2 regions of the Agromyces sp. P2_B3 genome follow, and region 2 is predicted to be linked to the other one. Evidence: predicted binding sites of a transcription regulator. Region 2 holds the regulator's gene; the other holds the start of a gene.
What was found. Region 2 encodes LexA, which represses DNA repair genes until DNA is damaged. Its sites were predicted from a motif close to TCGAACANNTGTTCGA; they were not measured.
Positions count from the first base shown of each region.

Region 1 (15,620 bases), on a different contig from region 2:
CCCCGGATGGCGCTGTTTCCTGATGCCATGGCGTTCCCGTCAGATTCCGGCGTCGAACTTGGTGATGAGACCCAGCACCACGATGCACGTGATCCAGATGAGCGCCAGGATCACCGTGATCCGGTTGAGGTTGCGCTCGGCCACACCGGACGCGCCGAGGCTGGACGTGACGCCGCCGCCGAACATGTCGGACAGACCGCCGCCACGGCCCTTGTGCAGCAGGATGAGCAGCGTCAGCAGGAGGCTCGTGAGACCGAGCAGCACCTGCAGGACGACCTGGAGAATCTCCACGGTGAACCTTTCCGGGCACGACGCAGGGTGTCAGTGCCGACAATCGAGTATAGCCGCACCCGCGGCTCCGCCCGTGGCGCGAAGCGCCTAGGCGCCGACGTGCTTCTTGAACCGGACGATGCTCGAGAACTCGTCGATGTCGAGGCTCGCGCCGCCGACGAGCGCACCGTCCACGTTGGGCTCCCGAAGGAAGGACGCGATGTTCGACGCCTTCACCGATCCGCCGTAGAGGATGCGCGTGGCCGAGGCCACGTCGTCGCCGAGCAGTTCGGCGATGAGCGCACGAAGCGCGGAACACACCTGTTCCGCCTGCGCGGGCGTCGCAGCCTGCCCCGACCCGATCGCCCAGACGGGCTCGTACGCGACGACCAGCCCCTTGGACCCGTCGACTCCTTCGAGCGCGGTGCGAAGCTGCGCCACCGGCACGGCACTCGGACCGTGCGCCTCGAGGTCCTCAGCCGTCTCGCCGACGCACACCACTGGCACGAGCCCGTGGCGGTGGGCGGCGAGCACCTTGGCGTTCACGTCGGCGTCGGTCTCGTGGTGCAGCGTGCGACGCTCGGAGTGTCCGATGATCACGTAGCTGCAGTCGAGCTGAGCCAGGAACGCACCCGAGACCTCGCCGGTGTACGCGCCCGAGTCGTGTGCCGACACGTCCTGCGCGCCGTAGGCCAGCGGCAGCGAGTCCGCCGACACGAGCGTCTGCACCGAACGGAGATCGGTGAACGGCGGGAACACGGCGACCTCCGCGTCGGCGAAGTCGTGCTTCGCGTCGGCCAGCGCCCACGCGAGCTTCTGCACGAACGCGATCGCCTGCAGGTGGTCGAGATTCATCTTCCAGTTTCCCGCGATGAACGGGGTGCGCTTCACTGCCATCCGAGGACCTCCAGTCCGGGGAGCTTCTTGCCCTCGAGGAACTCGAGGCTCGCGCCACCGCCCGTCGAGATGTGACCGAACTGGTCGTCGGCGAACCCGAGCTGCCGCACCGCCGCCGCCGAGTCGCCGCCGCCGACGACGCTGAGGCCGTCGACCTCGGTGAGTGCGTCGGCCACCGCCTTGGTGCCGGCTGCGAAGGGCGCCAACTCGAACACGCCCATCGGGCCGTTCCAGAACACCGTCTTCGATGCGCGGATCCGCTCGGCGAACGCCGCGGCCGTTGCGGGGCCGATGTCGAGGCCGAGTCCGGATGCGCCGAACGGTGTCTCCTCGATCGCGTCGGCCGAGGTCACCACATTGTCGGCGTCGGCCGAGAAGGATGCCGCGACGACCACGTCGGTGGGCAGCACGATCGACACGCCGCGCTCCTCCGCCTCGGCGAGGTAGCCCTTGACCGTCTCGATCTGGTCGGCTTCGAGGAGGCTCGATCCGACCTTGTGCCCCTGGGCGGCGAGGAAGGTGAACAGCATGCCGCCGCCGATGAGGAGCGTGTCGACACGCGGCAGCAGGTGCGCGATCACGCCCAGCTTGTCGGAGACCTTCGACCCGCCGAGCACCACGGCGTAGGGGCGCTCGGGCGACTCGGTGAGCCGGTCGAGCACGTCGAGCTCCGACGCGATCAGGAGCCCGGCGGCGCTCGGCCGCAGCTCCTCGAGCTCGTAGACGCTCGCCTGCTTGCGGTGCACGACGCCGAAGCCGTCGGAGACGACCGCATCGGCGAAGCCGGCCAGCTCGCCCGCGAACGCGGTGCGCTCAGCCTCGTTCTTCGAGGTCTCCCCCGCGTTGAACCGCAGGTTCTCGAGCACGAGGATCTCGCCATCGCCGAGCGCCTCGACCTTCGCCGCGGCATCCGCACCGACCGTGTCGGTCGCGAACGCGACGGGCGCGTCGATCAGCTCATCGAGCCGTGCGGCGACGGGGGCGAGGCTGTACTTCGGGTCGGGCGAGCCGTCGGGCCGGCCGAGGTGGGAGACCACGATCACGCGGGCTCCCTGGCCCGTGAGGGCCTCGAGGGTGGGGACCGACGCCCGCACGCGGCCGTCGTCCGTGATGACCGATCCCTGGAGGGGGACGTTGAGGTCACAACGGACGACGACGCGCTTGCCGGCGAGCGGACCGAGGCTGTCGATCGTTCGCAGGGTCACGGATGCTCGATTCAGAGGCGTTCGGCGACGTACTCGGTCAGGTCGACGAGCCGGTTGGAGTAGCCCCACTCGTTGTCGTACCAGCTCGAGAGCTTCACCTGGTCGCCGAGGACGCGCAGCAGCCCGGCGTCGAAGATCGAGGAGTGCGGGTCGGAGACGATGTCGCTCGAGACGATCTCGTCCTCCGTGTACTTGAGGATGCCCTTCATCGGGCCCTCGGCGGCCGCCTTGTAGGCCGCCTTGACCTCGTCGACCGTGACCGGACGAGATGCCGTGACGGTGAGGTCGGTGATCGAGCCGGTGGGCACCGGCACCCGGAGGGCGAACCCGTCGAGCTTGCCTACGAGCTCGGGCAGCACGAGGCCGATCGCCTTCGCCGCACCGGTCGAGGTGGGGACGATGTTGATCGCGGCGGCGCGCGCGCGACGGAGGTCCTTGTGCGGGCCGTCCTGGAGGTTCTGGTCGGCCGTGTAGGCGTGCACCGTGGTCATGAGGCCGCGCTCGATGCCGAACGCGTCGTTGAACACCTTCGCGAGCGGCGCGAGGCAGTTCGTCGTGCACGACGCGTTCGAGATGATGTGGTGCGAGGCGGGGTCGTACTCGTCCTCGTTCACGCCCATGACGAAGGTCGCGTCCTCGTCGGTCGCGGGCGCCGAGATGAGCACCTTCTTGGCTCCGGCGGCGATGTGCTTGCGCGCGTCGGCGGCCTTGGTGAAGAAGCCGGTCGACTCGATGACGATGTCGACGCCGAGCTCGCCCCAGGGCAGGTTCGCGGGGTCGCGCTCGGCGAACGCCTTGATCGCCTTGCCGTTGACGATGATGTTGTCGTCGTCGTAGTCGACGGTCGCGTCGAGGCGGCCGGTGATCGAGTCGTACTTCAGCAGGTGGGCGAGCGTCTTGTTGTCGGTGAGGTCGTTCACGGCGACGATCTCGAGGTCGGCGCCCTGGGCGAGGGCGGCACGGAAGTAGTTGCGGCCGATGCGGCCGAAGCCGTTGATGCCGATCTTTACGGACACGGATGTCTCCTGAATTGACGTGCGCGAATGCGCGATTCCAAGGTGAACGGATCGGACGGCGGTGTCCCCGGACGGGTCCGGGGACACCATCCGCTACGACAGTAGCAGCAGCCCTGAGGTCTTCTCGCGTGCGGTGGTGAAGCGCTGCTGGACGTTCTCCCAGTTCGCGATGTTCCAGAACGCCTTGACGTAATCGGCCCGCACGTTCTTGTAGTCGAGGTAGTACGCGTGCTCCCAGACGTCGAGCATGAGCAGCGGCACGATGCCCGCCGGGAGGTTCGCCTGCTGGTCGAAGAACTGCACGATGATCAGGCGCTGGCCGATCGAGTCCCAGGCGAGGACGGCCCAGCCGGAGCCCTGCACGCCGAGCGCGGTGGCGGTGAAGTGGGCCTGGAACTTGTCGAAGGACCCGAAGTGCTCGTCGATCGCCGAGGCGAGGTCGCCGGTGGGCTTGTCGCCGCCGTCGGGTGAGAGGTTCGTCCAGAACACGGAGTGGTTGACGTGGCCGCCCAGGTTGAACGCGAGGTCCTTCTCCAGCTTGTTGACGTTGGCGAGGTTGCCCGAGTCGCGCGCCTCTGCGAGCTGCGCGAGGGCGGTGTTCGCGCCGGTCACGTACGCCTGGTGGTGCTTCGAGTGGTGGAGCTCCATGATCGTGCCGCTGATCGACGGTTCCAGCGCCGAGTAGTCGTACGGGAGATCGGGGAGGGTGTAGTCAGCCATTGCTTCTCCTTGTCAGATGCCGGGCGTGCCGGGCTCCTGCCCGGTGTTCCGCGGCCGCACCACCGAGTCTATGCCCGGCCCGTCGGAGGCCGACCGGGGTTGACCGACTGCGACGGCGCATGACGACGAGCGGATGCCGCGGCATCCGCTCGTCGTCTGCAACGTGCTGCTCGTCGTCGAGACGGGCTCGGCAGCGGCTCAGACGTCGTCGAGGTCGGAGGGCAGGCTCGCCTCGGTGCCGGGCACGCCGAGGTCGGCCGCACGCTTGTCGGCCATGGCGAGGAGACGCCGGATACGGCCGGCCACCGCGTCCTTCGTCATGGGCGGGTCGGCGTGGTGGCCGAGCTCGTCCAGGCTCGCCTCACGGTGCGCGAGGCGGAGCTCTCCGGCGTACTTCAGGTGGTCGGGGATGTCGTCGCCGAGCAGCTCCATCGCCCGCTCGACTCGCGCGCAAGCGGCCACGGCGGCCTGCGCCGACCGGCGGAGGTTGGCGTCGTCGAAGTTGACCAGCCGGTTCGCGGTGGCACGGACCTCGCGACGCTGGCGCAGCTCCTCCCAGTTGCGCACGGTGTCGGTGGCGCCCATGAGTGCGAGCATCGAGCTGATGGCCTCGCCGTCGCGGATCACGACGCGGTGCACGCCGCGCACCTCGCGGGCCTTCGCCGAGATGCCGAGTCGTCCGGCGGCTCCCACGAGGGCCATCGCCGTCTCGTTGCCCGGGCAGGTGATCTCCAGGGCGGCCGAGCGGCCGGGGTCGGTCAGGCTGCCGTGCGCGAGGAACGCGCCGCGCCAGACCGCAGCGACGTCGTCGCGCGACCCGGTCGTGAGCTTGTTCGGAAGCCCGCGCACGGGGCGGCGGCGTGCGTCGAGGAGGCCGGTCTGGCGGGCGAGGGTCTCGCCGCCGTCGAGCACCCGCACGAGGTACTGGTTCGACCGGCGGATGCCCGACGGCGAGATGACCGACACGTCGGGGCGAACGCCGTAGAGCTCGCCCAGGTCGCGCGTCACCCGGCGGGCGATCGTCGGCGAGTCGAGCTCGGCCTCGATGGCGATGCGTCCGGAGATGATGTGCAGCCCACCGGCGAAGCGCAGCACGGAAGCCAGTTCGGCGGCCCGCACGGTGGTCTTCGGCACCTCGACCCGCGCCAATTCCTCTTTCACATCGGCGGTCAGTGCCACGTCAGGTCCTTTCCTTCTTCATGTCGCGCGGCCGGGTCATTCACGGCCGCGATCGCGGTGCTTCACGCTGACCGCCACGCCCGGGAACTGCCCGAGTCGCTCGGCGAGCTCGCGGACCAGCGCGACCGAGCGGTGCTTGCCGCCGGTGCATCCGATCGCGATGGTCGCGTGTCGCTTGTTCTCACGCTGGTAGCCGGCCATCACCGGCTCGAGCGCCGTCGCATAGGCGTCGATGAACTCCCTCGCCCCCGGCTGGTCGAGCACGTACTCGGCGACCGCGGCGTCCTCGCCGCTCAGGTGCCGGAGCTCGGGGATCCAGAACGGGTTGGGCAGGAAGCGGGCGTCGGCGACGAGGTCGGCATCGGTGGGAAGCCCGTACTTGAACCCGAAGCTGAGGAGGGTGACCCGAAGCCCGGCACGGCCGGCCTCGGCGAACGTCTCGGTGATGAGGGTCGCCAGCTGGTGGATGTTCAGGTCGGAGGTGTCGACGACGATGTCGCTCGACTCGCGCAACTCGGCCAGGCGGGTGCGCTCGGCGCCGATGCCGTCGAGCAGCGTGCCGTTGCCCTGCAGCGGATGCGGGCGACGCACCGACTCGAAGCGGCGGACGAGCACTGCGTCGGTCGCGTCGAGGAACACGACGCGCACGTTGACGCCCGTGCGCAGGGCCTGGATGATGTCCTGCAGTTCCGAGAAGAAGTCGCGACCGCGCACGTCGACGACGGCGGCGATCCGCGGCAGCGAGGCTCCGGCGCGTTCGACGAGCTCGACGAGGGGGCGGAGCATCTGCGGCGGCAGGTTGTCGACCACGTACCACCCGAGGTCCTCGAGCGCGTTGCCGACCGTGGAGCGCCCGGCGCCGGACATCCCGGTGACGATGAGCATCTCCTGATGCTCGGCTTCGGCTGCCATCGTCTCGGGCCCCCTTCCGCGCGTCGACACTCCAGCCTAGCGGGGCGCCGACACGCCGTCGGCGTGCAGGTGCGCGTGGATGGTCGTCGCGAGCGCGGGGCCGATGCCCTTGACCTCGGCGATGTCGGCTTCGCCCGCCCCGCGGAGCCGCGTGACGGAGCCGAAGTGCTTCAGCAACTCCTTCACGCGCGTGGGTCCGAGGCCCGGGATGTCGGAGAGCACGGTGCCGATGTCGCGCTTGCGGCGCTGACGCTGGTGGGTGATCGCGAACCGGTGGGCCTCGTCGCGCACCCGCTGGAACAGGAACAGCGCATCGCTGTTGCGCGGCAGGATCACCGGGAAATCCGCGTCGGGAGTCCAGATCTCCTCGAGTCGCTTGGCGATGCCGCAGAGGTAGATACCCTCGACACCCGACTCCTCGAGCGCCCGCGCGGCGGCCGCGACCTGCGGCTCGCCGCCGTCGACCACGAGCAGGTTCGGCCGGTAGGCGAACTTCTTGCGCCGCTCGGATGCCGCGGCATCCGTCTCCGCATCGGTGCCGCCGTCGGTGGCGCCCGCGCCATCGGCCGTGCCGGCGGCCGTGCCGGCGTCGGGCCTCGCGAGGTAGGCGAGCCGGCGCGTCAGCACCTGATGGATCGAATCGGTGTCATCGGTTGAGTTCGGGATCGTGAACCGACGGTACTCGTCCTTCCGAGGAAGCCCGTCCTCGAAGACGACCATCGAGGCGACGATGTTGGTGCCACTGAGATGGGACACGTCGAAGCACTCGATGCGCAGCGGCGCATCCGCCATGCCGAGCGCCTCCTGGATGTCCTCCAGTGCACGCGAGCGCGTGGTGAAGTCCGCGCTTCGCCGGGTCTTGTAGAGCATGAGCGCCTGTCGCGCGTTCTGGGTCGCGGTGTCGAGCAGCGCCGCCTTGTCGCCGCGCTGGGCGGCACGCAGCCGCACCTTCCGGCCTGCGAGGCCGGCGAGCCAGTCCTCGACCGCCGGTGCATCGTCGGGCAGTTCGGGAACCACCACCTCGGCGGGCGGCGTCAGGTCCTCGCCGTAGGCGTTCTGCAGCACCGAGTCGACGAGCTCGCCCAACGGCACGTCGAGCTCCTTGTCGACGGTCCACGAGCGCACGCCGCGCACCCGCCCCGACCTGACGATGAACAGGTGCACGGCGGCCGCGAGCTCGTCGTGGTCGATGCCGAAGACGTCGAGGTCGACCTTCTCGCCGAGCACCACGGCGCTCTTCTCGAAGAAGGCCGTGGCGGCCTGCAGTTCGTCGCGGCGGCGCGCGGCGGTCTCGTAGTCCTGCACGGCGGCGGCCGCCTGCATCCGTCGCGTCAGGTCGGCGAGGATCCTTCGGTCCTGATTCTGCATGAAGGCGACGAATCGGTCGACGTTGGCCCGGTGCTCCTCGATGGTCACCTTGCCCGAGCACGGTCCGAAGCACTTGCCGATCTGCCCGGCGAAGCACGGCTTGCCGCTCGCCATCGCCCGTCGGTAGTCGCTGTCCTTGCAGGTGCGGATCGGGAACAGCTTCATGAGCAGGTCGAGTGTCTCGTTGACCGCCCAGACCTTCGGATAGGGGCCGAAGTACCGGGCACCGGGGATCCCGCGCCGTCGGGAGATCATGGCGCGCGGCGCCTCGTCCCCGAGCGTCACGACGAGGTACGGGTAGGACTTGTCGTCCTTGAACCGCACGTTGAACGGCGGGTGGAGCTGGTTGATCCACGTGATCTCGAGCTGCAGCGCCTCCACGTCGCTCTGCACGACGGTCCACTCCACGGACGCCGCCGTCGTGACCATGCGCCGGGTGCGCTCGTGAAGGGTGCGCAGCGGAGCGAAGTAGTTCGAGAGCCGGGCGCGAAGGTTCTTCGCCTTGCCGACGTAGAGCACGCGGCGGTCGGCGTCGAGGAATCGATAGACCCCCGGGTCGGTGGGGATCTCCCCCGCCTTCGGCCGATACGGGACGGTGTCGGTCATCCTCGTCAGCTGGCGACCTCGGCGTGCACGGATGCCGCGTCGAAGATCTCACGGAGGAAGTAGCCGGTGTGGCTCGTCGCAACCCGGGCGACCTGCTCGGGCGTTCCGGTCGCCACGACCTGCCCGCCTCCGGATCCGCCCTCGGGGCCGAGGTCGATGATCCAGTCGGCGGACTTGATGACGTCGAGGCTGTGCTCGATGACGATCACCGTATTACCCTTGTCGACGAGCTTGCCGAGCACCTTGAGGAGCTTGCGCACGTCTTCGAAGTGCAGGCCCGTGGTGGGCTCGTCGAGCACGTAGACGCTGCGCCCGTTCGATCGGCGCTGGAGCTCGGTCGCGAGCTTCACGCGTTGCGCCTCGCCGCCCGAGAGGGTGGTGGCGCTCTGGCCGAGCTGGACGTAGCCGAGGCCGACGTCGACGAGCGTCTTGAGGTAGCGGTGGATCGCCGAGATGGGCTCGAAGAACTCCGCGGCCTCGCTGATCGGCATCTGGAGCACCTCGGCGATGTTCTTGCCCTTGTAGTGCACCTGCAGCGTCTCGCGGTTGTACCGCTGGCCGCCGCAGACCTCGCACGCGACGTACACGTCGGGCAGGAAGTTCATCTCGATCTTGATGGTGCCGTCGCCCGAGCAGGCCTCGCAGCGGCCGCCCTTGACGTTGAAGCTGAAGCGCCCCGGCAGGTACCCGCGCGCCTTCGCCTCGGTGGTCTCGGAGAACAGGGTGCGGATGCGGTCGAACACACCGGTGTAGGTCGCCGGGTTCGAGCGCGGCGTGCGCCCGATCGGTGCCTGGTCGACGTGCACGACCTTGTCGAGCTGGTCGATGCCCGTCACTCGCCGATGCTTGCCCGGCACCTTGCGTGCCCCGTTGAGCCGGTTGGCGAGCACCCGGTAGAGGATGTCGTTGACGAGCGACGACTTGCCCGAGCCGCTGACGCCGGTGACCGCGGTGAAGGTGCCCAGCGGGAACTCGACGTCGACGCCGCGCAGGTTGTTGGCCTCCGCGCCCTGTACGCCGATCATGCGTGCCGGGTCGATCGGTCGGCGACGGGCGGGAATGGCGATCTCCTTGCGCCCGGACAGGTAGTCGCCGGTGAGCGACCGCGTGTTCTTCAGGAGGTCGGCGTAGCTGCCCGAGTGCACCACCGTGCCGCCGTTCACGCCGGCGCCCGGGCCGATGTCGACGATCCAGTCCGCGGTGCGGATCGTGTCCTCGTCGTGCTCCACCACGATCAGGGTGTTCCCGAGGTCGCGGAGTGCGACCAAGGTGTCGATGAGTCGGCGGTTGTCGCGCTGGTGCAGGCCGATACTCGGCTCGTCGAGCACGTAGAGCACGCCGGTGAGGCCGGAGCCGATCTGGGTGGCAAGCCGGATGCGCTGGGCCTCGCCGCCCGACAGCGTCGCGGCGGCGCGGGCCAGGTCGAGGTAGCTGAGTCCGACCCGGATGAGGAAGTCGAGTCGGAGCTTGATCTCGCGCAGGACCTGCGCGGCGATCGCCTGCTCGCGATCGGTGAGCTCGAGGCGATCCATGAACGACCTGGCCTCGGTGAGGCTCAGCAGGCCCACGTCGGCGATGCTGTGTTCGTGGACGAGCACCGACAGCACCTCGGGCTTCAGCCGCTTGCCATCGCAGACTGGGCACGGAACCTCGCGGAGGTACTCGGACCAGCGCGCGCGCTGCACGTCGGTCTCGGCCTGGAGATACTGCCGCTCGATGTAGGGAACGACCCCCTCGAAGCCCGACGAGTAGCTCATCTCACGGCCGTACCGGTTGCGCCAACGCACCTTGACCTCGAAGTTGTCTCCGCGCAGCACCGCCTGGCGCGCGTCGTCGGCCAACTCCTCCCACGGGGTGCGGAGCGAGAAGCCGAGATCGCGGGCCAGGCCGTCGAGGAGCTTCTCGTAGTAGTTGTAGAGGCTCTTCCCCTGCGAGGTCCACGGCAGGATGACGCCCTCGGCGATGCTCAGCGACGGGTCGCCGAGCAGCAGCTCCTCGTCGACCGACATCCTGGTGCCGAGGCCGGAGCACTCGGGGCATGCGCCGAACGGCGCGTTGAACGAGAACGTGCGCGGCTCGATCTCGGTGAGCTGGATGGGGTGCTGGTTGGGGCACGACAGCTTCTCGGAGAAGGTCGCCCACGCGGCGGGCCCGGTCTCGTCGACGTAGTTCACCTGCACCAGGCCATCGGTGAGTCGCAGTGCCGTCTCGAGCGAGTCGGTGAGCCGGCCGAGGACGTCGGGACCGGCGACCAGCCGGTCGATCACGACGGAGATGTCGTGCTTGACCTGCTTCTTGAGCACGGGCGGCTCATCGAGGCGGATGACCTCGCCGTCGACCACGGCGCGCGAGTATCCGCCGGCGGCGAGTTCGCGGAAGAGGTCGACGAACTCCCCCTTCTTCTTCGAGACCACCGGGCTCAGGATCTGGTAGCGGGTGCCCTCGGGCAGCTCCATCAGCTGGTCGGCGATCTGCTGCACGGTCTGCCGCTGGATGGGCTCGCCGCAGACGGGACAGTGCGGCACGCCGATGCGCGCCCAGAGCAGGCGCATGTAGTCGTAGATCTCGGTGATCGTGCCGACGGTCGAGCGCGGGTTGCGGTTGGTCGACTTCTGATCGATCGACACGGCGGGGCTCAGGCCCTCGATGAAGTCGACGTCGGGCCGGTCGACCTGGCCGAGGAACTGCCGCGCGTACGCGGAGAGCGACTCGACGTAGCGGCGCTGGCCCTCGGCGAAGATCGTGTCGAACGCCAGGGACGACTTGCCGGAGCCCGAGAGACCCGTGAAGACGACCATCGCATCACGCGGGATCTCGACGTCGACGTTGTGCAGGTTGTGCACGCGGGCACCGCGGACACTCAGCTGCGAATGGGCATCGAGACGTGAAACTGGCACCCTACGAGTCTAGGGAGACCCACTGACACGGAGTCCCGCGTTGATCGTGCTCTCAGCGAACATACGTTCGATTCGGGTCCCACACCGAGGCGAACGAAGCGGCAGGTGCTCGTGTTTGCTCGCTTCAGCCGAGGTGGCCCGCCTTCTCCATCTGCCGCAGCTCCCGCTTGAGCTCGGACACCTCGTCGCGAAGCCGTGCTGCCAGCTCGAACTTCAACTCGCCGGCTGCTTCGAGCATCTGCTCGTTGAGGTCGCGGATGAGCTCCTCGAGATCGTTGGCCCCTTCGGCGGCGATGCCCTCCCGCCGCAGGTTGGGCACCGGCGACTTCTTGCGGGCGTCGCGGCCCGCAAGCAGCGCGGCCGTGTCGGCCTCTTCGCGCGCCAGCACCTCGGTGATGTCGGCGATGCGCTTTCGCAACGGCTGCGGGTCGATGCCGTTCGCCCTGTTGTACTCGAGCTGTCGGTCGCGGCGACGCGTGGTCTCGTCGATGGCCGCAGCCATCGAGTCGGTCAGCACGTCGGCGTACATGTGCACCTCGCCCGAGACATTGCGCGCCGCACGGCCGATCGTCTGGATGAGCGAGGTCGACGACCGGAGGAACCCCTCTTTGTCGGCGTCGAGGATGGCGACGAGCGACACCTCGGGCAGGTCGAGGCCCTCGCGGAGCAGGTTGATGCCCACCAGCACGTCGTAGACGCCGGCGCGCAGCTCGGTGAGGAGCTCGACGCGACGCAGCGTGTCGACGTCGGAGTGCAGGTACCGCACTCGCACGCCGGCCTCGGTGAGGAAGTCGGTGAGCTCCTCGGCCATGCGCTTCGTGAGCGTCGTGACGAGCACGCGCTCGTCTCGCTCGGCGCGGAGCCGGATCTCCTCGAGGAGATCGTCGATCTGCCCCTTCGACGGCTTCACCACGATCTGCGGATCGACCAAGCCGGTCGGCCGGATGATCTGCTCCACCACGCCGTCGGCGATGCCCATCTCGTAGCGGCCGGGCGTCGCCGACAGGTACACGGTCTGGCCGACCCGCGCCTTGAACTCGTCCCACTTCAGCGGGCGGTTGTCGAGGGCGCTGGGCAGCCGGAAGCCGTGCTCGACCAGCGTGCGCTTGCGCGACGAGTCGCCCTCGAACATCGCGCCGATCTGCGGGACGGTGGCGTGGGATTCATCGATCACGACGAGGAAGTCGTCGGCGAAGTAATCGAGGAGGCAGTGCGGCGCCTCACCGGGTGCTCGGCCGTCGATGTGGCGGGAGTAGTTCTCGATGCCGGAGCAGAACCCGATCTGCTCCATCATCTCGAGGTCGAACGTGGTGCGCATGCGGAGCCGCTGCGCCTCGAGCAGCTTGCCTTCGCGCTCGAGCTCGGCCAGCCGCTCCTCGAGCTCGAGGCGGATCGTGCCGATCGCGCGCTGCATGACGTCGGTGCTCGCGACGTAGTGCGACCCGGGGAACACGGGCACGGCATCGAGCTTCTCGACGACCTGGCCGGTGAGCGGATGCAGGTGGTAGAGCGCCTCGATCTCGTCGCCGAACATCTCGATGCGGATCGCGAGCTCCTCGTAGATCGGGATGATCTCGATGGTGTCGCCGCGCACGCGGAAGTTGCCGCGCGAGAAGTCGACGTCGTTGCGCTGGTACTGCATCGAGACGAACTTGCGGATGAGCCAGTCGCGGTCGACGCGCTGCCCGACCTGGAGCGGCATCATCGCCTTCAGGTACTCCTCGGGGGTGCCCAAGCCGTAGATGCACGACACCGTGGACACCACCACCACGTCGCGCCGGCTGAGCAGCGAGTTCGTCGTGGAGTGCCGGAGCCGCTCGACCTCGGCGTTGATCGACGAGTCCTTCTCGATGAAGGTGTCGGTCTGCGGGACGTAGGCCTCGGGCTGGTAGTAGTCGTAGTAGGAGACGAAGTACTCGACCGCGTTGTTGGGCATGAGTTCGCGGAACTCGGTGGCGAGCTGGGCCGCCAGCGTCTTGTTGTGCGCGAGCACGAGCGTCGGCCGCTGGACCTGCTCGATGAGCCACGCGGTGGTCGCCGACTTGCCGGTGCCCGTGGCACCGAGGAGCACCACATCGGTCTCGCCGGCGTTGATGCGACCCGCGAGCTCTGCGATCGCCGTCGGCTGATCACCGCTCGGCCGGTAGTCGCTCACGACCTCGAACGGACGGACGGATCGTGTGGCCTGCATGCCATCAAGTCTAGGTTCGGCCGCCGACACTCCGGCCGAGTCAGCTCCCCGCGAACAACGGCTACGCGGAGGTGCGCTGCGCCCTGATCCGATTCCAGAGGGCATCGGCCTGGCTCATGGTGTGCGCCAGCGAGCCGTCAGTGTCGATGACGACATCGGCGATCGCCAGCCTGGAGGTGTTGTCCGCCTGGGCGTCAACGCGCGCCTGCGCCTGGAGCGGGTCGAACCCGCGCTGCTCGACGAGCCGCTCGACCTGCGTCTTGCGCGGGGCGTTCGTCACGACGATGAGATCGAACGGATGGTCGACGGCCGCCTCGACGAGGAGCGGGACGTCGTAGACGACGACCGCTTCGGGGTCTTCCTGCGCGGCCCGTTCGATGAGCTTGGCCGAGAGCTCCCGAACGGCGGGATGGACGATGGCGTTGAGCTTCGCGCGCGCCGCCTCATCGGCGAACACCAGCTCGCCGAGCTTCGCCCGGTCGAGCGTGCCGTCGGAGCGGAGCACGCCGGGACCGAACTCGTCGACGATCGCCGCGAGCGCCGGCTTGCCCGGTGCGACGACCCGCCGCGCCAGGTCGTCGGCGTCGATGTGCACCGCCCCGTGCTCCACGAGGCGACGCGCGACCGTGGACTTGCCTGAGGCGATTCCGCCAGTGAGACCGATCAGATACACGCCGACCACTCTATCCGGGTCGAACGCGCCTCTCTCCCGGTCGAACACGACGCCCGGGAGACGCGGAAAGGCCGGCCCCGAGGGACCGGCCTTCCGTATCGCGAAACGCGACTAGTTGTTGCTCGAGAGCTTCTCGCGCAGCGCCGCGAGCGACGCGTCGTCGGCGAGGGTGCCCGCGCCGGCCGAGTCGCTCGAGAACGATGCGGCACCCGAGGTGAACGAGTCGTCGGCCACGGCAGCAGCGTTCGCCGCGGCGACCTGCTTCTTGTGGGCCTCCCAGCGAGCCTGGGCGGCAGCGTAGTCCTGCTCCCACTTCTCGCGCTGGGCCTCGAAGCCCTCGCGCCACTCGTTGGTCTCGGGGTCGAAGCCCTCGGGGTACTTGTAGTTGCCCTGCTCGTCGTACTCCGTGAGCATGCCGTAGAGCGCCGGGTCGAACTCGGTGCCCTCGGGGTCGACGCCCTCGTTCGCCTGCTTCAGCGAGAGCGAGATGCGGCGACGCTCGAGGTCGATGTCGATGACCTTGACGAAGACCTCTTCGCCGACCGACACGACCTGCTCGGCGAGCTCGACGTGCTTGCCCGACAGCTCCGAGATGTGCACGAGGCCCTCGATGCCGTCTGCGACGCGCACGAACGCACCGAACGGAACGAGCTTCGTGACCTTGCCCGGTGCGACCTGGCCGATCGCGTGGGTACGGGCGAAGACCTGCCACGGGTCCTCCTGCGTCGCCTTGAGCGACAGGGAGACGCGCTCGCGGTCGAGCTCGACGGAGAGCACCTCGACGGTGACCTCCTGGCCGACCTCGACGACCTCGCTGGCGTGCTCGATGTGCTTCCACGAGAGCTCGGAGACGTGGACGAGACCGTCGACGCCACCGAGGTCGACGAACGCACCGAAGTTGACGATCGACGAGATGACGCCCTTGCGGATCTGGCCCGGGTGGAGGTTCGCGAGGAACGTCGAGCGCGACTCGGACTGCGTCTGCTCGAGGAGCGCGCGGCGCGAGAGCACGACGTTGTTGCGGTTCTTGTCGAGCTCGAGGATCTTCGCCTCGATCTCCTGGCCGAGGTACGGCGTGAGGTCGCGCACGCGGCGGAGCTCGATGAGCGACGCCGGGAGGAAGCCGCGGAGGCCGATGTCGACGATCAGGCCGCCCTTGACGACCTCGATGACCGAACCGGTCACGACGCCGTCGGCCTCCTTGATCTTCTCCACGTCGCCCCACGCGCGCTCGTACTGCGCACGCTTCTTCGACAGGATGAGGCGGCCTTCCTTGTCCTCCTTCTGGAGAACGAGCGCCTCGACGGTGTCGCCGACGCCGACGACCTCGCTGGGGTCGACATCGTGCTTGATGGAAAGCTCACGCGAGGGGATGACGCCCTCGGTCTTGTAGCCGACGTCGAGGAGCACCTCGTCGCGGTCGATCTTCACGACGGTGCCCTCGATGAGGTCGCCGTCGTTGAAGAACTTCAAAGTCTTCTCGACCGCGGCGAGGAAATCGTCAGCAGATCCGATGTCGTTGATCGCGACCTGCTTGGGTGCCTTGGTCGTTGCGGTTGTCATGTAGTGAATGCTCCGTAAAGGACAGAATCGAGCCCATCGCGAGGTAGAGCGTTATGTTGGTTCCGCGATGGGCATGCGGACAGGGATGTCACACGAGTGACGCTCTATCCTAGCCAATCCTTG
Region 1 is NZ_JBFUDH010000003.1:5,657-21,276, forward strand. It holds gene AC1DZA_RS05665 (RNA polymerase-binding protein RbpA) at 1-29, opposite strand, end outside; gene secG (preprotein translocase subunit SecG) at 40-291, opposite strand; gene tpiA (triose-phosphate isomerase) at 379-1,167, opposite strand; gene AC1DZA_RS05680 (phosphoglycerate kinase) at 1,158-2,372, opposite strand; gene gap (type I glyceraldehyde-3-phosphate dehydrogenase) at 2,384-3,388, opposite strand; gene AC1DZA_RS05690 (superoxide dismutase) at 3,482-4,108, opposite strand; gene whiA (DNA-binding protein WhiA) at 4,307-5,287, opposite strand; gene rapZ (RNase adapter RapZ) at 5,324-6,199, opposite strand; gene uvrC (excinuclease ABC subunit UvrC) at 6,236-8,173, opposite strand; gene uvrA (excinuclease ABC subunit UvrA) at 8,179-11,070, opposite strand; gene uvrB (excinuclease ABC subunit UvrB) at 11,195-13,261, opposite strand; gene coaE (dephospho-CoA kinase) at 13,323-13,934, opposite strand; gene rpsA (30S ribosomal protein S1) at 14,046-15,497, opposite strand.
Region 1: uvrA (excinuclease ABC subunit UvrA) is a predicted target of LexA. The motif match lies at 11,126-11,141, and genes of this name have one in related genera.

Region 2 (15,620 bases):
TCCTGCTTGCCGACGCGGATCGGCGGGTTCGACCAGATCGTGGCGAACCGAACGTCATCGGGAACATCCCCGGGCAGCACGGCGTTGACATTGGTGAGGCCGAGGCGGGCCGCGTTGCGACGCACCAGGTCGAGGGCGCGTTCGTTGACGTCCACCGCCCACACCGTGGCATCCGGTGCCTGCATCGCCAGGCTGAGCGCGATCGGTCCCCAGCCCGCACCGAGGTCGAGCAGGTGCCCGGTCTGAGGCGGCGCAGGGACGGCGTCGAGCAGCACGCGGGTGCCCTCGTCGAGATGCTCGGGGCTGAACACCCCGCCGGCGGTGACGAGCTCGACCTCCCGGCCGGCGAGTCGCACACGGATCGTGCGCGTGCCGCCGCCGCTCCGAGGCGAAGGGGAGAAGTAGTGGTCGGAGCCCATGCAAGCAAGTTATCGCACGCGAACGGAAGTAAGGTTGACGAGATGAACGAAGGCGAACGGCACACTGCAGACGACGACGTCGAGCGCGTGCTCCGCAGCGCGGAGAGCCGCGCGGGCGTGGCCAGGTTCGGAGCCGGCGACGCCTCGGCGATCCAGCGCACGGGTTCCGAGGTGACCGGCGACGACTCGCACGACGGCGAGCAGTTCGACCGCGAGGAGCGGGCGGCGCTGCGGCGGGTGAGCGGTCTCTCGACCGAGCTCGAGGACGTCACCGAGGTCGAGTACCGACAGCTGCGCCTCGAGAACGTCGTGCTGATCGGCGTGTACGCGCAGGGTTCGCAGGACGACGCCGAGAACTCGATGCGCGAGCTCGCGGCCCTCGCGGAGACGGCCGGTGCACGGGTGCTCGACGGGCTCCTGCAGCGTCGTCCGCACCCCGACCCGAGCACCTACCTCGGCAGCGGCAAGGCCGAGGAGCTGCGCCACGTCGTGGCCGCGCTCGGCGCCGACACCGTCATCGCCGACACCGAGCTCGCTCCGAGCCAGCGGCGTGCGCTGGAGGACGTCGTGAAGGTCAAGGTCATCGACCGCACCGCGGTGATCCTCGACATCTTCAGCCAGCACGCGAAGAGCCGTGAGGGCAAGGCCCAGGTCGAGCTCGCGCAGCTCGAGTACCTGCTTCCCCGCCTCCGCGGCTGGGGTGAGTCGATGTCCCGCCAGGCCGGTGGCCAGGTCGGCGGCGCCGGTGCCGGCATGGGCTCCCGCGGACCGGGTGAGACGAAGATCGAGCTCGATCGTCGCCGCATCCACTCGCGCATGGCGAAGCTGCGCAAGCAGATCGCCGGCATGAAGCCCGCCCGTGAGGCCAAGCGCGCCAACCGCCGCCGCAACGCCGTGCCATCGGTCGCGATCGCCGGGTACACGAACGCGGGCAAGTCGAGCCTGCTCAACCGCATCACCGGAGCCGGAGTGCTCGTCGAGAACGCGCTGTTCGCCACGCTCGACGCGACCGTGCGGCGCAACACCACCACTGACGGCCGGGTCTACACGATCGCCGACACCGTCGGGTTCGTGCGCAACCTGCCGCACCAGCTGGTCGAGGCGTTCCGTTCGACGCTCGAGGAGGTCGGCGACGCCGACCTGATCGTGCACGTGGTCGATGCGGCGCACCCCGACCCCGCCGGGCAGATCGCCACGGTGCGCGACGTGATCGGGGAGGTCGGCGCGCGCGACGTGCCTGAGCTCATCGTCTTCAACAAGGCCGACCTCGTGACCGAGGAGGACCGACTCGTGCTCCGCGGCCTCGAGCCGAACGCCGTGTTCGCGTCGGCGCGCACCGGCGAGGGCATTCCCGACGTGCTCGCGGCGATCGAGCGCATGCTGCCCGACCCCGCGGTCGAGGTCGACCTGCTCGTGCCGTACGACCGCGGCGACGTGGTCTCGACGCTCCACGAAGCCGGTCGCGTCCTGTCCATCGAGTACGTCGAGGACGGCACCCGCATCCGGGCGCTCGCCTCGCCCGAGCAGGCCGGCCAGCTCGCGGAGTTCGACGCAGCATCCGTGCCTGCCTAGGTCGTGCCGCCGGTTCCCTGTCACCGCGCGTCATAGTGGGCGCATCCGCGTGACGGAGGCGTATCGTCGCTGGTGATCGTCGGTGCACGGCCGGATGCCGGGCACCTGGAGCGACCGCCGAGCCCGGCACCCGCCCGCGACACCCACCCGCCGATCCGGCCGGGGGACGCGGCCTGCCGCGCCTTCGCCGAACGGCACGCGACGCCACGCAGGAGCACCATGGCCCAGACCGGACCGGACGCCGGAGGCGCGGACTGTCGGGACCGCCCGCCGGTCTCCTTCGAGCTGTTCCCGCCCAGGACGGATGCCGCTGCGCTCGCGCTCGGTCGCACGATCGACAAGCTCGCCGAGGCGCACCCCGCGTTCATCTCGGTGACGTTCGGCGCCGGCGGCTCGTCGCGCGACCGTTCCCTGACCGTGCTCCGCTACATGCTCGAGCACACCGACGTCGAGCCGATGGCGCACCTCACCTGCGTGGGCTCCTCGCATGCCGAGGCCAACCGCCTCGTGCGCGAGTTCCTCGACGCGGGGATCACGAGCTTCCTCGCGCTGCGCGGTGACCCGCCCGCGGGCGCCGACGCCTCTCCCGACGCCGGCATCGGCGACCTCGACAGCGCCGCCGAGCTGGTGCAGCTCATCCACCGGGTGCAGGAGGAACGCGAGCCCTTCGGCCAGGTCGGCATCCCCGGCCTGCCCGGCGTCAGGCAGATCGGTGAGCGGCCGAGGCCCGAGCGCGTCGCGGTGGCGACGTTCCCCACTGGACATCCGCGATCGCGTGGGGTCGCCCAGGACGTCGACACGCTGCTCGCCAAGGAGATCGCGGGAGCCAACCTCGCCATCACGCAACTGTTCTGGCGCGCCGAGGACTACCTCGGCTTCGTCGACCGCGCTCGCGCCGGCGGGGTGACGATCCCGATCCTGCCCGGCATCATGCCGGTCACCACGCCCGCCCGGCTCGCCCGGCTCACCGAGCTCACGGGCGTCGAGCCGCCGGCGTCCCTCGCGATCGACCTCGAGATCGAACCGGATGCCGCGGCGCAGGCCGAGCTCGGCATCGACTTCGCCACCCGGCTCGCCTCCGACGTGCTCGCGGGCGGCGCACCGGGTCTCCACCTGTACACCTTCAACCGCCATGAGGCCGTGCTCGACGTGCTCGACCGGCTCGGGATCGGCGTCAACGACCGACTCGTCAACGAGAGGAACACCACAGAACGATGACCGCACACTCCTTCCCCACCGGCACGATCCTGGGCTACCCGCGCATCGGGCGCCGCCGCGAGCTGAAGAAGGCCGTGGAGGCCTTCTGGTCGGGCGCGATCGACGCGAGCAGGCTCGAGGCCGCCGCCGCCGACCTCCGTGCGGCGACGCGCGAGCGCCTCGCAGCCCTCGGCCTGGGCCGTGACGACTCGTCCATCCCCGAGTCGTTCTCCTACTACGACCAGGTGCTCGACGCCGCGATCGCGGTGGGCGCCGTGCCCGAGCGCTTCCGCCGGCTGCAGGACGAGTCGGGCCGCGTCGACCTCGCCGGGTACTTCACCATCGCCCGCGGCGAGGGCGAGGACGCGCCGCTCGAGATGACGAAGTGGTTCGATTCGAACTACCACTACCTCGTTCCCGAGATCGGGCCCGACACCGCGTTCTCCCTGCACGCCGACCGGATCCTCGCGGAGTTCGCCGAGGCCAAGGCCGCCGGGTTCCTCACCCGCCCGGTCATCGTCGGACCCGTGACCTTCCTCCTCCTCGCGAAGGCCGCCGATGGCGCCCCCGAGGGCTTCCGGCCGATCGACCGCCTCGCCGACCTGGTGCCCGTGTACGCGGCGCTCCTCGCCGAGCTGCAGGCGGCCGGTGCCGCGTGGGTGCAGCTCGACGAGCCGGCGCTCGTCAGCGAGAGCATCGACGAGTCGCGCGACCGGGTCCTCGAGGCGATCGGCCAGGCCTACGACGCGCTGGGCTCCACCGAGCAGCGCCCGTCGATCTTCGTGGCTGCGCCCTACGGCGCGCTCGGCGACGCGCTTCCCGCGCTGGCGGCCGCGCCCGTCGAGGCCATCTCGCTCGACCTCGTGCGCGGCACCGCGCCCGAGCAGCTCGACCCGGCGACCGAGGAGTCGCTGGCGTCGAAGACCCTCGTCGCGGGCGTGGTCGACGGCCACAACATCTGGCGGGGCGACCTCGCGCACGCGTTCGAGCGGGCCGACGCGCTCCGCTCCTTCTCGGGCGACGTGGCCGTCTCGACCTCCACCTCGCTGCTGCACGTGCCGCACGACGTCGAGGACGAGTCCAAGCTCGACCCGCGCCTCGTGAGCTGGCTCGCGTTCGCCGACCAGAAGGTCGCCCAGGTCGCGACGTTGGCACGGGGGCTCGCCGAGGGACGCGACGCCATCGCGAGCGAGCTCGACGCGGCATCCGCGGCCCTCGCCGACCGTGCCGGTGCGCCCGGGGTGCGCGTGCCCTCGGTGCGTGCACGACTGGCCGGCCTCGCCGATCGCGACTTCGCCCGTGACGAGTACGACGAGCGGGTCGCCGCCCAGGAGTCGCTCGACCTGCCCGAGCTGCCCACCACGACCATCGGATCGTTCCCGCAGACGGCCGACATCCGTCGTGCGCGCGCACGCCTGCTGAAGGGCGAGTTGACGGATGCCGAGTACCGCGGGCTCATGCGCGAGGAGATCGAACGCGTCATCCGCCTGCAGGAGGACCTCGGCCTCGACGTGCTCGTGCACGGCGAGCCCGAGCGCAACGACATGGTGCAGTACTTCGCCGAGCTCCTCGACGGGTTCGCGGTCACGCAGCACGGTTGGGTGCAGTCCTACGGATCGCGCTGTACGCGGCCGTCGATCCTCTGGGGCGACGTCTCCCGTCCGGCGCCGATGACGGTGGAGTGGTCGACGTACGCCCAGTCGCTCACCGAGAAGCCGGTCAAGGGCATGCTCACCGGTCCGGTGACGATCCTCGCGTGGTCGTTCGTGCGCGACGACCAGCCGCTCGGCGACACCGCGCGCCAGGTGGCGCTCGCGCTGCGCGACGAGATCGGCGACCTCGAGCAGGCCGGCATCCGGGTCATCCAGGTCGACGAGCCGGCGCTGCGCGAACTGCTCCCGCTGAAGCTCGCCGACCAGCCCGCCTACCTCGACTGGTCGGTCGGCTCGTTCCGGCTCGCGACGGGCGGCGCCGCTGCGGCGACGCAGGTGCACACGCACCTCTGCTACTCGGAGTTCGGCGTGGTCATCGACGCGATCCGCAACCTCGACGCGGACGTGACCTCGATCGAGGCCGCCCGCAGCCGCATGGAAGTCGTCGACGACCTGTCGACGAGCGGCTTCGACCACGGCATCGGCCCGGGCGTCTACGACATCCACTCGCCGCGCGTGCCGAGCGCCGCCGAGGTGCAGTCGCTCCTCGAGCGGGCGGTCGCGGAGATCCCGGCCTCCAAGCTGTGGGTCAACCCCGACTGCGGGCTCAAGACCCGCGGCTACGACGAGACCGTGGCGTCGCTCGAGCACATCATCCAGGCGACCCGCGCCGTGCGCGCCGAGCTGCCCCAGCCCGCGCTCGCGAAGTAGGGCGAAACGCACGCCGGTCGGATGTCGCGAGCTCGCGGCATCCGACCGGCGTCGTCGTTCAGCGCGACGTCGCACGGCGCGTCGTCGCACTCGGGGGATCCCCATGTGCCGCCCGGGCAGCCCACAGGTGCGACCCGTACGGTCGACGTCATGCGACTCGCAGTGCACGAATCCGGCGATGGTGCCAAGACCGCCGTGCTGATCCACGGGATCATGTCCGATTCACGGGCCTGGCACCGGGTGACGGCAGAGCTCCACGCGCACGGATATCGGGTGCTCGCGGTCGACCTCGCCGGGCACGGTCGCAGTCCCCGGGCGCGTCGATACTCGCCGGCGGCCTGGGCGCACGACGTCGTGGAGACGCTCGAGCCGATGCTCGACCGGGCGCCCGACGTGGTAATGGGCCACTCGCTCGGCGGCCTCGTCGCGAGCCTCGTCGCCGACCGCCTGGCGCCCCGGGCGGCCATCTACATCGACCCGGCGTTCTCGTTCCCCACCGGCGTCAAGGGCTGGGCGTTCAAGGCGTTCTTCGCCATGGCCCCGCGGCCCCGGCGGTCGGCACTCGTGCGCATGAACCCCCGCTGGAGCGCGGTCGACGTCGACATCGAGGTCGCGACGCTTCGCGACTGGGACAAGCGGACCATCCTCGGATTCCTCGACACGAGGCCGCTCGTGCCGCCCGCCCGACTGGTGGCGCCCAGCCTGGTCGTGCTCGCCGAGAAGAGCCTCCTGATCACCGAGCGCGTCGCCGCGCAGATGCGGAGCCGGGGGATGACCGTCGCGACCGTGAGGGGAACCGGTCACACCGTGTTCCGCGACGACCACGCAGGCTTCATGGACACCGTGGTCGGGTGGCTGCACGGGCTCGGTGCACCGGCCACCAAGGCCGCGACGCGCCGAGTGCTCACGGCCGCCTGACCGAGAGCTGCAGGGTCTGCCGAACCCTGGTCAGACCGCGCGGAGCACGGCGACGACCTTGCCGAGGACCTCGGCCTGGTCGCCGAGGATGGGCTCGAACGCGGTGTTGCGGGGGAGCAGCCACGTGTGGCCGTCGCGCTGCCGGAAGACCTTGACGGTCGCCTCGCCGTCGAGCATGGCCGCCACGATCTCGCCGTTCTCCGCGGTGCGCTGCGATCGCACCACGACCCAGTCGCCGTCGCAGATCGCCGCATCGATCATGGAGTCGCCGACGACCTTGAGGATGAAGAGGTCGCCCTTGCCGACGAGCTGACGGGGGAGGGGGAACACCTCGTCGATCTGCTGCTCGGCGGTGATGGGGATGCCTGCGGCGATGCGCCCCACCAGGGGGACCATGGCGGCGTCGCCCACCTGCACGGGCTCGCCCGCCGAGGCGTTGCGTCCTGGCGCCCCGGGCAGCTCGATGAGCACCTCGAGGGCTCGGGGACGGTTGGGGTCGCGCCGGAGGTAGCCGGCGAGCTCGAGCTGGTTGAGCTGGTGCGTCACGCTCGACAGTGAGGAGAGTCCCACCGCATCGCCGATCTCGCGCATGCTCGGCGGATATCCACGGCTCGACACGGAACGCTGGATGACCTCGAGGATCGCGACCTGCTTCGCGCTCAGGCTCTTGCGGCGGCGTTGGCCGCCCGCCGTGCGCGTTCCGTCGATGTCGGTGCTCAACGTCTCCGCCCCTCGTTGCGACCTCGCGGCCGGATGTCGGTGGTGTCTGATCGACTGTGTTCGAACATTCGAAACTGTATCCGGCAGATGTCGGTGCGGCAAACATTCGTTCGAGTGTGTCGCGCAATTCGGCGGCACCACGCACGACGAGTGGATGCTTGCAGCTTCGAACATTCGAAGATATATTCGGAACAGAGCTTCGCATCCGGCCCTCCCGGCCGAGGGCCGGATGCGACTCATCAGGAGGTGTGAGATGAGTGCAGTGATCGTAACGAACCGGCTCGGCACTTCCGTGCGCCCGCAGCCGATCGAGGCCCCGGCCGCCACCCGGCTTCGCCTGACCCGTCGGGGAAGGGCGGTCTTCACGGGGCTGGCGTCGCTCCCGTTGGTGGTCTGGGCGCTGGTCGCCGTCCTCGGTTCCGGTGGCGCGGCGGCCGATTCGGGTGCCGCACGGGCAGCGACGTCGTTCGAGTACGTCACGATCGGCCAGGGCGACTCGCTGTGGGCCCTTGCCGAGTCCCTCGCGCCGCAGGGAGATCCGCGTGAACTCGTCGACGAGATCATGCGACTCAACGGGCTCGACGACGCGGTCGTCGAGCCGGGTCAGCGGCTCGCGCTTCCCGTCGTTCCATGACGTCACGAGGCCGTGGCGCCTGCCACCGCGTGGCTAGCATGGACTGGTGACGAGCCTCGACGACCTGCCCATCCGCGACGATCTCCGCGGCCGCACGCCGTACGGCGCACCGCAGAAGACGGTGCCCGTCGCCCTGAACGTCAACGAGAACACACATCCGATCCCCGAGGACGTGGCGCACGACATCGTCGCGCGGGTCGCCGCGGCGATCCTCAGCCTGAACCGGTATCCCGACCGCGAGTTCACCGCGCTGCGTCGTGCGCTCGCGGACTACCTGGGCCATGGACTCGACGTCGACCGCATCTGGGCGGCCAACGGGTCGAACGAGGTGCTGCAGCACATCCTGCAGGCGTTCGGGGGCCCGGGCCGCTCGGTGCTCGGATTCGCACCCACCTACTCGATGTACGGCCTCCTCGCATCGGGCACCGGCACGCAATGGATCACCGCAGGGCGCGACGACGACTTCGAGCTCAGCCCAGAGACCGCCGTCGCGGCCATCCGTGAGCACGACCCCGACGTCGTGCTGCTCTGCGCGCCGAACAACCCGACCGGCACGCCGCTGTCGCTCGACACGATCACGGCGGTGGCCGATGCCGCGCGAGGCATCGTGGTGGTCGACGAGGCGTACATCGAGTTCGCCGACCCCGGCACGCCGAGCGCCCTGACCCTGCTCGAGGGGCGGCCGAGGCTGCTCGTCTCGCGCACCATGAGCAAGGCCTTCGCGTTCGCCGGCGCGCGGGTCGGCTACCTCGCCGCCGACCCTGCGGTCGTCGATGCCCTGCGCCTCGTGCGCCTCCCGTACCACCTCTCGGCGCTCACGCAGGCCGCGGCGCTCGGCGCACTCGCGCACTCCGATGAGATGCTGGCGATGGTCGACGAGATCCGCGGGCAGCGTGAGCGCATCGCCACCGAGCTGGCCCGCCTCGGATTCCGCCCCTACCGCAGCGGGGCGAACTTCGTGCTGTTCGGCGGAGTCGACGACCCGCACGCGGTGTTCGAGGCGCTCCTCGAACGGGGGATCCTCATCCGCGAGATCGGCCTCCCCGGATGCCTCCGCGTGACGGCCGGCACCGAGGCCGAGACGACGGCGTTCCTCGAGGCGATCGCGAACTTCGCACCGGCCGGTTCGCCCGCGAGTGCGGCAGCGTCACCGGCCCACGCGACGGCCTCCTCGGCGAACCCGGCATCGGCCCCCGAATAGGATGACGGCATGACCACTCCCGGCGCACCGCGCACCGCCCGCGTGCAGCGCGAGACGAGCGAGTCCAGCATCGACCTGTCGGTGAACCTCGACGGCACGGGCGTGAGCGACATCGAGACCTCGGTGCCGTTCTACGACCACCTCCTCACGGCATTCGCCAAGCACTCGCTCACCGACCTCACGGTGCGGGCGCGCGGCGACATCGAGATCGACGTGCACCACACCGTGGAAGACGTGGGCATCGTGCTCGGGCAGGCCATCCGCGAGGCGCTCGGCGACAAGCGTGGCATCTCGCGATATGGCGACGCCCTCGTGCCCCTCGACGAGGCCCTCGCGCAGGCCGTGGTCGACATCTCCGGACGCCCATTCCTCGTGCACTCGGGCGAACCCGCGGGCTTCGAGTTCCACCTCATCGGCGGTCACTTCACGGGTTCCATGGTGCGCCACGTCTTCGAGGCCATCGCGTTCAACGCCGGCCTCACCGTGCATGTCACGGTGCTCGGCGGTCGCGACCCCCACCACATCGCCGAGGCCGAGTTCAAGGCGTTCGCGAGGGCGTTCCGGCAGGCGAAGGCGCTCGACCCGCTCGTCACCGGCATCCCGTCGACCAAGGGCGCGCTGTGACGGGTGCGAAGCGCGTCGTCGTGCTCGACTACGGCTCGGGCAACGTGCACTCGGCCGCCAAGGCGCTCGAACGCGCGGGCGCCGAGGTGCAGGTGACCGCCGACCGGGCCGCCGCCCTCGAGGCCGACGGCCTCCTCGTGCCCGGCGTCGGCGCCTTCGCCGCCGTGATGGAGCAACTGCGCGCCGTTCGCGGCGACGAGATCATCGACCGCCGGCTCGCCGGTGGCCGCCCGGTGCTCGGCATCTGCGTGGGCATGCAGGTGCTCTTCGAGCGCGGCGTCGAGCGAGGCGTGGACTCCGAGGGGCTCGGCGAGTGGCCCGGCGTCGTCTCCGAGCTGCCGTCGCCCGTGCTGCCGCACATGGGCTGGAACACCGTTCGCCCCGACGAGGGCTCCGTGCTCTTCGACGGCATCGAGCACGAGCGCTTCTACTTCGTGCACTCGTATGCCGCACAGGCGTGGCTGCTCGACGTCATGCCGCCGTTCCCGAAGCCGAGGCTCACCTGGGCCGAACATGGCGCGCCGTTCCTCGCCGCCGTCGAGAACGGCCCCTTGACGGCGACGCAGTTCCATCCCGAGAAATCCGCCGAAGCCGGCATCCGGCTGCTCGGGAACTGGCTCGGCTCGCTCGCCTGAGCGGGGCGTCATCCGCCGACGGCCTCGCCGCGCCGGCGCTAGGATGCTGTGACTGTGCCGCTGTGGCGCTTCACAGCCACGGATACGAGGACAGTGATGAGCGAGTTCAACAAGACCCCCCGTCTGGTGCTGCTTCCGGCGGTCGACGTGGCGGGCGGCAAGGCCGTGCGGCTCACGAAGGGCGAGGCGGGAACCGAGACGAACTACGGCGACCCCGTCGACGCCGCGAGCGACTGGGCCGACCAGGGCGCCGAGTGGATCCACCTCGTGGACCTCGACGCGGCATTCGGTCGGGGATCCAACGCCGGGATCCTGAAGAAGGTCATCCGCCAGGTCCGTGGCGTGAACGTCGAGCTGTCGGGCGGCATCCGCGACGACGAGTCGCTCGAGCACGCCCTCGAGATCGGCGCGAAGCGCATCAACCTCGGTACCGCCGCGCTGGAGAACCCCGAGTGGGCGGCATCCGTCATCGCGCAGTACGGCGAAGCCGTCGCCGTCGGGCTCGACGTGCGCGGCACGACCCTCGCGGCCCGCGGCTGGACGCAGGACGGTGGCGACCTCTGGCATGTCATGGACCGCCTCGAGGAGGCGGGCGCGGCCCGCTACGTGGTGACCGACGTGACGAAGGACGGCACGCTGCAGGGCCCCAACCTCGACCTGCTCCGCCAGATCATGGATCGCACGCACCGCCCGGTCGTCGCCTCCGGCGGCATCTCGAGCCTCGACGACATCGCCGCGCTCCGCGAGCTCGTGCCGCTCGGCCTCGAGGGCGCGATCGTCGGCAAGGCGCTGTACGCGGGCGCCTTCACGCTGCCCGAGGCGCTGGATGTCGCCGGGCACTGACCCCGGGCACGAGCACGGGCACGGGCACGGGCACGGGCACGGGCACGAGCCGGGCGGTGCGGATGCCGCGCCGGCGCGTTCCGGGCCGAACGCCGCCGACTCGGCGGGCGTGCCGTGGGCGGGCCGCTCGTTCCAGCCGAACGCGCACGCCGCCGACGACGGCCGCGCTCCCGAACGACTCGCCGCCGCCATCCGCCGGTTCCGCTCAGGCGACGGCGGGCAGGGCGACGTGGTCGCCGAGTTCGGCCGGTCGCGACTCCTGATCCCACTGCTCGCCCAGCTCGGCGACGGCGGGACCGAGGTCGGCGAGCACGGCCTCGCGGTCGACAAGAGCCAGGAGCTGTCGATCGTCACGGTCGAGGGGCCCGACGGGCGCCGCGTGCTGCCGGTGTTCGCCTCGGTCGAGGCGATGTCGCGATGGAATCCCGGTGCGCGTCCGGTGCCCGCCGACGGCGTGCGGGTGGCGCTCGCGGCGACCGACGACGGGACCGACCTGGTGGTGCTCGACCCCGGCTCGCCGAGCGAGTTCGTGCTGCGCCGGCCGGCGGTCTGGGCGGTGGCGCAGTCGCAGCCGTGGCATCCGCCGTTCGACTCGGTCGAGGTGCGCGACGCCTTCGAGCGCACGATCGCGACGGAGCTCGCGGTGCTCGGCGTCGAGCTGCTGCCCGGCGATCCCGACGCCCGCCTCGCCGGTCCCGAGCTCGTCGTGCGCCTCACGCTCGTGGCGGGCCTGACCCGCCCCGAGCTCGACGCCGTGCTCCAGCGGCTGGCCGCGCGCTGGGCCGCCGACGACGCGATCGCGACCCTCGTGGACTCGCTGACGGTGCGGATCGTGGCCGGACCCGACGCCGTCACGGCGGTCTGAGCTCCGAGGCCCGCTCGCGGCATCCGCTTCGTTGACCGGATGTCGCAGCCGGAGCAGAATCGAGGAGGCGCGCCCGCGCGCGCGGAATCGCAGGTGTCACGTGGTCGACCCGAACGAGCAGCCCGTCGATGCCGACGGACCAGCACATGCCGACCGAGCCTACGGACCAGTGCTCGATCTCGCCGATCGGTATGCACGAGACTGGCTGTCGCGTGTCGGGGAGCGGCCGATCCCCCCGAGGCTCGGCCTCGAAGAGATCAAGGACCGCCTCGGTCGTGCGCTGCCCGAGTCGGGCGAGCCCGCGACCGAGGTGATCGAGCGGCTCGCGGAGGGCGCCGAGCCGGGCATGATCGCCATCGGCTCGCCGCGCTTCTTCGGCTGGGTGATCGGCGGCACGCAGCCGGTGGCGCTCGCCGCCGACTGGCTCGTGTCGACCTGGGACCAGAACACCGCACTGCGCACCATCACCCCGGGCGCCGTCGCGGTGGAGGAGCTCGCGGAGGCGTGGGTCGTCGACCTGCTCGGACTTCCGGAGGGGAGCCAGGTCGGGTTCGTGACGGGCGCGACGATGGCGCAGTTCACGTGCCTGGCGGCCGGGCGCGACGCGGTACTGCGCAGTGCCGGCTGGGATGTGGAGACCGCCGGCATGGCGGGCGGACCGCCGATCCGGTTCATCGTGGGCGAGGAGCGGCATGGCACGGTCGATCTCGCCGGCAGGTACCTCGGGCTCGGGAGCCCGGTGGTCGTGCCGAGCGACGAGCAGGGTCGCATCCGCGTCGACGCGCTGCGGGAGACCCTCGCGGCGGGCTCCGGGCCGGCGATCGTGCTCCTGCAGGCCGGCAACATCCACTCGGGCGCGTTCGACGACTTCGGCCCGGCGATCGCGGCGGCGCACGAGGCGGGTGCCTGGGTGCACGTCGACGGGGCGTTCGGCCTGTGGGCGGCCGCCTCGCCGCGGCTGCGACGTCTCACTGCCGGCATGGAGGCCGCCGACTCGTGGTCGACCGACGCCCACAAGACGCTCAGCGTGCCCTACGACTGCGGCCTCGCGATCGTGCGCGACGCCCGGCCGATGCACGGCGCGCTCAGCATGCAGGCGAGCTACCTGCAGGCGACCGAGGTCGGCGCCGACCCGCACGAGAAGGTGCCCGAGCTCTCACGGCGGGCAAGGGGCGTGCCCACCTGGGCGGTGCTGCGCTCGCTCGGCCGGTCGGGAGTCGCTGCGCTCGTCGAGCGGTTGGCGGATGCCGCGAGCGGCATCGCCGAGGGTGTGGCGGCGATGCCGGGCGTCGAGGTGCTCAACGACGTCGTGTTCACGCAGGTCTGCATCGCGCTCGCCAGTGACGCGGCGACCGAAGCGCTCAGCGCACGGCTCTGGGACGACGGGGAGGTGCTCGCGATGACCTCGAGGTGGCACGACCGGGCGGTCGTGCGGTTCTCGGTGAGCAACTGGCAGACGGATGCCGCGCAGGTGCGCCGCACGGTCGACGCCGTCGCACGCGCACTCGCCGCAGTGCACGCCGGGCAGCGGTGACGGCTGTTCCAAGCCCGACGTCAGGGGCATCCGGTTGAATGGAGGCATGGCCGAGGCGTTGCATGCGTTCTCGCCCGCGACCCGGGCGTGGTTCACCGAGTCGTTCACCGCGCCCACGAGCGTGCAGCGCGAGGCCTGGGGGGCGATCGCGCGCGGCGACCACGCGCTCGTCGTGGCCCCCACCGGGTCGGGCAAGACCCTCGCCGCGTTCCTCTGGGCCATCGACCGGCTGCATGCGTCCGGAGCCGATGCCGAGACGACGGGCACCAAGGTCCTCTACCTCTCGCCGTTGAAGGCCCTCGGCGTCGACGTCGAGCGCAACCTGCGTGCACCGCTCGTGGGCATCGCCCGCACGGCGGCCGCGCACGGACTGGAGGTGCCCGAGGTGAGCGTCGGCGTGCGCTCGGGCGACACCCTGCCGGCCGAACGGCGCTCGCTCGTGGCGCACCCGCCCGAGATCCTCATCACCACGCCCGAGTCGCTGTTCCTCATGCTCACGTCGGCGGCGCGCGAGACCCTGCGCGGCGTCGAGACCGTGATCGTCGACGAGATCCACGCGCTCGCCGGCACCAAGCGGGGCGCGCACCTGGCGCTCTCCCTCGAGCGGCTCGACGCGATCACGGCGAGCCCCGTGCAGCGCATCGGGCTGTCGGCGACGGTGCGTCCCCATGAGGAGGTGGCGCGGTTCCTGGCGGGCACGCGCCCGGTGAGCGTCGTGGCGCCGCCGAGCGGCAAGCGGTTCGACATCCGGGTGACCGTGCCGGTCGACGACCTGTCCGACCTCGCGACGGAGTCGGGCTCGGGGTCGGTGTGGCCGCACGTCGAGGCGGCGATCCTCGACGAGGTGCTGGCCCATCGGTCGACGATCGTGTTCGCGAACTCGCGTCGCCTGGCCGAGCGGCTCACCGCGCGCCTCAACGAGCTCTGGGCCGAACGGCAGGCCGAGCCGGTGGAGGCGATGGCGGCGCTGGAGCCCGTCGAGGCGCTCGATCTGGAGCCCGTCGAGGTTGTGGAGCCGGTGGCCGTCGGGGCGGGCGATGGCTTCAGGCCCGCCGATGTGGCCGACGGTCCGCTGCCGGTGCGACGCCCTCCGGCGCAGGCGGTCGGTGCGTCGGGCATCACCGGCGGGGCTGCGCCCGTGCTCGCGAGATCCCACCACGGCTCGGTCAGCAAGGAGGAGCGAGCGCTGGTGGAGGCCGACCTGAAGGCCGGCCGCCTGCGATGCGTGGTGGCGACGTCGAGCCTCGAGCTCGGCATCGACATGGGCGCCGTCGACCTCGTGATGCAGGTGGAGTCGCCCCCGTCGGTCGCGAGCGGGCTCCAGCGCATCGGGCGTGCCGGGCACCAGGTCGGCGAGATCTCCAAGGGCGTCGTCTTCCCGAAGCACCGGGCCGACCTCCTGCACTGCACCGTGGTCGCCGAACGCATGGTCGCCGGCGCGATCGAGGCGATGCGGGTGCCGACGAACCCGCTCGACGTGCTCGCGCAGCAGACCATCGCGGCCGCCGCCGTCGACGAGTGGGACGTCGAGGGCTGGTTCGACCTCGTGCGCCGCGCCGCGCCGTTCGCCACGCTGCCGCGATCCGCGTACGACGCCACCCTCGACCTGCTCGCCGGGCGATACCCGTCCGACCGGTTCGGCGAGCTGCGTCCGCGCATCGTCTGGGACCGCGACGCCGGCACGATCGTCGGGCGACGCGGCGCGCAGCGGCTCGCGGTCACGAGCGGCGGCACCATCCCCGACCGAGGCATGTTCGGCGTGTTCATGATCGGCGAGGCCGGGCCCGGCCGGCGCGTCGGCGAGCTCGACGAGGAGATGGTCTACGAGTCCCGCGTCGGTGACGTGTTCGCGCTCGGAGCGACGAGCTGGCGCATCCAGGAGATCACGCACGACCGCGTGCTCGTGGCGCCGGCGTTCGGTGAACCCGGCCGCCTCCCGTTCTGGAAGGGCGACGGCATCGGGCGTCCGGCGGAGCTCGGCGAGGCCATCGGCGGCTTCGTCACCGAACTGGCGAACGCGGCACCCGACGCGGGCGTGGCACGAGCGCGCACCGCCGGACTCGACGAGCGCGCGGCATCCAACCTCGTCGCGTTC
Region 2 is NZ_JBFUDH010000014.1:30,061-45,680, forward strand. It holds gene AC1DZA_RS16520 (class I SAM-dependent methyltransferase) at 1-419, opposite strand, end outside; gene hflX (GTPase HflX) at 462-1,991, shown strand; gene AC1DZA_RS16530 (methylenetetrahydrofolate reductase) at 2,211-3,209, shown strand; gene metE (5-methyltetrahydropteroyltriglutamate--homocysteine S-methyltransferase) at 3,206-5,551, shown strand; gene AC1DZA_RS16540 (alpha/beta fold hydrolase) at 5,702-6,469, shown strand; gene lexA (transcriptional repressor LexA) at 6,500-7,177, opposite strand; gene AC1DZA_RS16550 (LysM peptidoglycan-binding domain-containing protein) at 7,443-7,823, shown strand; gene AC1DZA_RS16555 (histidinol-phosphate transaminase) at 7,870-9,024, shown strand; gene hisB (imidazoleglycerol-phosphate dehydratase HisB) at 9,034-9,648, shown strand; gene hisH (imidazole glycerol phosphate synthase subunit HisH) at 9,645-10,283, shown strand; gene priA (bifunctional 1-(5-phosphoribosyl)-5-((5-phosphoribosylamino)methylideneamino)imidazole-4-carboxamide isomerase/phosphoribosylanthranilate isomerase PriA) at 10,380-11,126, shown strand; gene AC1DZA_RS16575 (SseB family protein) at 11,110-11,991, shown strand; gene AC1DZA_RS16580 (pyridoxal phosphate-dependent decarboxylase family protein) at 12,161-13,525, shown strand; gene AC1DZA_RS16585 (Lhr family ATP-dependent helicase) at 13,572-15,620, shown strand, end outside.